Regions from separate parts of the Bacillus sp. Brlt_9 genome, predicted to be linked through region 1. Evidence: predicted binding sites of a transcription regulator. Region 1 holds the regulator's gene; the other holds the start of a gene.
The links. Region 1 encodes LexA, which represses DNA repair genes until DNA is damaged. Its sites were predicted from a motif close to CGAACATATGTTCG; they were not measured.
Positions count from the first base shown of each region.

Region 1 (2,209 bases):
TCAGCTTTTGCTTTTTTCGCTAAGAAGTTAATGCGTTCAACGAGTTCGTGACTAAGCATCTCGAATCCCCCTTCTAATCAAAACTGATTATTATCATACAATAGTTACTCCTCTTTATCAAGCAATTGCTTTGTATATTCTACATATCTACGATGTACCGTTGCTTTTGAAACGTTATGCCCGAAGCCGCGAAGCGTCGCTGCAATTTCTTCGAAAGTAAGTTCACTCTTGCGCAAACGTACAATTTCCTCAATTGGCACTTCTTTCTTCTCTCGTCCTACACTTAAATGACGATTCTTTAAATTATTTTCTGGACGATAGCCTTTTTCTACGGCTCGTTGCATACCACGTTTAATTTTCAAGTTATGAATCTTTCTTTGATACTCTTCAACAATACCGATAATATCTAATACCATCGAATCAGAATCCGACAATTGTAATTCTCCATTATGCGTATGCGTGTATACTTTTATTCCCTCTTTATGTAAACAATGCATTAATGCAATTTTTGCATTTCCTCTACCAAGACGTGTTTCATCTTGTATGAGTATCACATCGATTTGTTCATCTCGAATTGTATCTAGCACTTCTAATATGCCATTACGTTCAATTGTATAGCCACTCGCCTGCTCTTCAATCACCTTAGTAACATTCATTTGATAGCGCTCAGCTAAATGCAATAATTCATCTTTTTGACGTAATAATGACGTTTCTTGCGCTTCTTTCGTTGTACTCACACGCGCATAAATAATTGCATTCATTATGAACCCCTCTTTCTCACTATTATTTTCCTCCAGTGTAACATAAATTCGCCGTTTGTTCGAACTTATGTTTGTAGAATGTTTTTTCGCATGTTATACTTATTAATAAGAAAAATGAAAGAAAACGAGGTGTTAGAAAACATGGAAAAGTTAACGAAACGCCAGCAAGACATTCTCGACTTTATTAAGCTAAAAGTACAAGAAAAAGGATATCCACCTTCCGTACGTGAAATCGGTCAAGCAGTCGGCCTCGCTTCTAGTTCTACAGTGCACGGACATTTATCACGACTAGAAGAAAAAGGATATATTCGACGCGATCCAACCAAACCACGAGCAATTGAAATTTTAGGTGACGATCGAATGGATGCAGAAACACAATCTGTTATTCAAGTTCCAATTGTCGGAAAAGTTACTGCTGGATTACCGATTACAGCAGTTGAAAGTGTAGAAGACCACTTCCCACTTCCAGCTAGCATTGTCGCTGGAGCAGACCAAGTGTTTATGTTACGTATTTCTGGAGATAGCATGATTGAAGCTGGTATTTTAGATGGAGATTTAGTTGTTGTTCGCCAACAACAGTCTGCATATAATGGTGAAATCGTAGTCGCTTTAACAGAAGATAACGAAGCAACTGTTAAACGTTTCTATAAGGAAAAAGACCATTTCCGTCTACAACCGGAAAACTCTTCATTAGAGCCTATCATTTTAAAACAAGTGTCAGTTATCGGCAAAGTAATTGGCGTATATCGTGATTTACATTAATAATAATAAAAGAAGATAATTACCTTATTTATATACGGTAATTATCTTCTTTTTTGTATTTTGATAGATTTTCATACTTTCTATTACTTACGAGCGAGTTTCAATCGTCACATCGCCAGCAGCTGTTTTACCACTAATCTTTTTACTACCATTGCCAATAGTTATATTATTATTTTCTTCATTAAAAATCATTACTTCACCAGCAGAGCTTTTCCCAGTTATAACTGCATCTTGTGGTTTTTCTAATAAAGTAATATCTACATCCCCGGCGGTTGAACTTGCCTCTACATCATATTTAGGATCATGATCCATAATATGCACTTCTCCACTAGCCGTTTTCGCTGTTACTTTCCCTATTACTTTTTTAAAGTTTACCTCACCAGCTTTTGAAGATCCTTCCACACTTTTCGCTGTGACATGTTTCAAATCTACTTCTCCGGCGAGTGTCCCAACACTTACATGATCACTTTTCACATCACTTATTTCTATTTGTCCAGCGGATGAATTTACTTTTATCTCTTCGTAAGAACGTTCAGGCACAAGTATAGTCATTGTAGGTGTTTGAAACTTAAAATTGTAAAAAGAAAAATCAAATGAATCACCTTTTTCTCTTTCCCTAATAATTTTTAATGTGTCACCATCTTCGGCAATACGAACCTCTTGTTTACGTACATCTCCTGTTTGCT
Region 1 covers NZ_JAYJLO010000004.1:658,788-660,996, forward strand. Annotated here, with positions in the region: gene VF726_RS19835 (DUF896 domain-containing protein) at 1-59, opposite strand, end outside; gene VF726_RS19840 (YneB family resolvase-like protein) at 105-761, opposite strand; gene lexA (transcriptional repressor LexA) at 903-1,523, shown strand; gene VF726_RS19850 (DUF4097 family beta strand repeat-containing protein) at 1,611-2,209, opposite strand, start outside.

Region 2 (2,209 bases), on a different contig from region 1:
TAAATTGTACAGTTCTTGCTAACTTACTCTGGGACCTTAATCGGTAACATACTTCTTCTAAATGCTCTAGTATAATCATTTGAATTTCGTGTAAATCTGTATAATCGCGAAGTAATATTTGGCTTTTCCCTATAGAAGTACTTGCAGGTTTATATGGTTCAGAAATTCTACTTTCATCTATACCATTAGCGTGCCTGTATAATTCTTCACCTATAATGCCAAATTTCTTTTTTAGTTGATGCACTGGGTGATTTGCTAACTGTCCAACATTATAAATACCCATAGCATTTAGCTTCTTTTCGGTTTTAGTAGAGATTCCCCACATTTCACTTAGGGGATGTATTTTCCATAATTTTTTTGGTACATCATTATACGTCCAACGAGCAATACCACTTCTTGTTTTTTTCGCCTCTTGATCAAGCGCAACCTTTGAGAGAAATAGGTTAGGTCCTATTCCGACTGTAGCTGTTATGCCTGTACGCGAATAAATATCCTTTATAATACGAGCAGCCATTTCCCCTGGTGATTTAGCAAATAAATGTATCGATTGAGTGACGTCAATGAACATTTCATCGATGCTATACTGGTGGAAATCTTCAGCCGGTGCGTATTGTAGTACTATGTTTGTTATTAATGTTGATACTTTTATGTACGTGGCCATTGCTGGATTGACGACAATAATGTCTTTTCTTTTAGGGATATTGTACATACGACTACCTTGCTTTATACCCATTTTCTTAAGTAAAGGAGTAGCAGCTAAAACGACGGAACCCGGTCTTTCCGTACTCCCTACGACAGCTAGCTTCACCTTTAATGGATCGAGTCCCCTCAAAATACAAGAGCAGCTTGCATAAAAACTCTTCAAATCAACACATAATATGATTCGGTTAGAGCATCGAGAATAATCGAACATTTTCCTCTCTCCTTGTTCGGAACGTATGTTCTTATTATATACGAAACACACGTTCTTATTCAAAGGAAATTTATAACTTTCCATTGGAATCTTGTAAAAAAACAATATTTCAAAAAAACCGTAGATTTTCCCTATAATAAGAAAAAACGGAGGTCTACACACAATGAACGTTTACGGGAACTTAGATGGACACTCAATCGTCAGAGATTACGAAGTGGAGTTTAATTTATTATATAAAGGTGAAGTTATCGGATTTGCCAATTTATATGAAGGTGGAAACGAAATATATATCGAAAATATTGAACTTTCACCTGAGTGGCAAAAGAAAGGACACGGAAAAATCTATATAAATATATTGAAAAGCATTCCTGGAATTACAAGGATAACCGGTGAATCAGTTTATAGCGCGGTAAACTTCTGGCATAAACTTAAAGCTAAATTTGATGAAGAAAAATTCAATGATTACATTGAAGCTGATGATGACGATGAAGGCGAATTAATTCCTTTTGCGATCAATATCTATTAAAAAATAAACAAAAAAATGACCCTTCAACGAAGAGTCATTTTTCAAAACCACTTTAACGACGGCAATCTTTTAATTAAAAATAAAAGTTATAAACAAAAGTAAAGGAGTTACAAAACTTTTGTTTGTTCGTTAGCAACGGCAATTGCAAACGATATGTCATCATCTCACTACTAATAGTATAACAATATTTAAAGTGAAATTAAAGTGTTCATTTTTCACTATTTGCTTTCTTATGGTATCTATAGTTTGACATCATTTTAAGATGACAGCTATAATAATATTATCTAGTTTGTCTCATAACTATTGGCCTAGTTATGAACTCATAATAATCTCTCCAGATTAATAAATATATGACTAAAAAATGACCTTTCTAATTTAGGAAAGGTTATTTTTTATATTTTAATTTAAAAATGCGCATATTTCTTTACTCAGAAATCGGACGGAACGCAGGATAACTTCTTACTCTTAATCGCGCATTGCTCCAGCTTCTCTGGAAGTCATTGCTCCTTGTCCCCTACTTACATCATTTTGGATTTCTTGTTTTACTTTCTGTGCATCAGTTCCAGCAGAATTCGTTTTCATACCAGAACCCGATTTTTCCATATCTTTTTTATGATTTCGCATACAAGCCCTCCTTAATTTATAATTTACAACCTTAATATTTACAAAAATACACTCTGTATACATCAATTGGCTACACTATTCACTTGTAAAGCACTAACATATAATAACAAATTGATCTCTATCATTAAGGAAGCAAATCATAAGAA
Region 2 covers NZ_JAYJLO010000003.1:61,195-63,403, reverse strand. Annotated here, with positions in the region: gene VF726_RS12545 (Y-family DNA polymerase) at 1-913, opposite strand, end outside; gene VF726_RS12540 (GNAT family N-acetyltransferase) at 1,077-1,439, shown strand; gene VF726_RS12535 (hypothetical protein) at 1,905-2,063, opposite strand.
Region 2: the regulator LexA is predicted to act here: its motif matches at 932-945, upstream of VF726_RS12545 (Y-family DNA polymerase).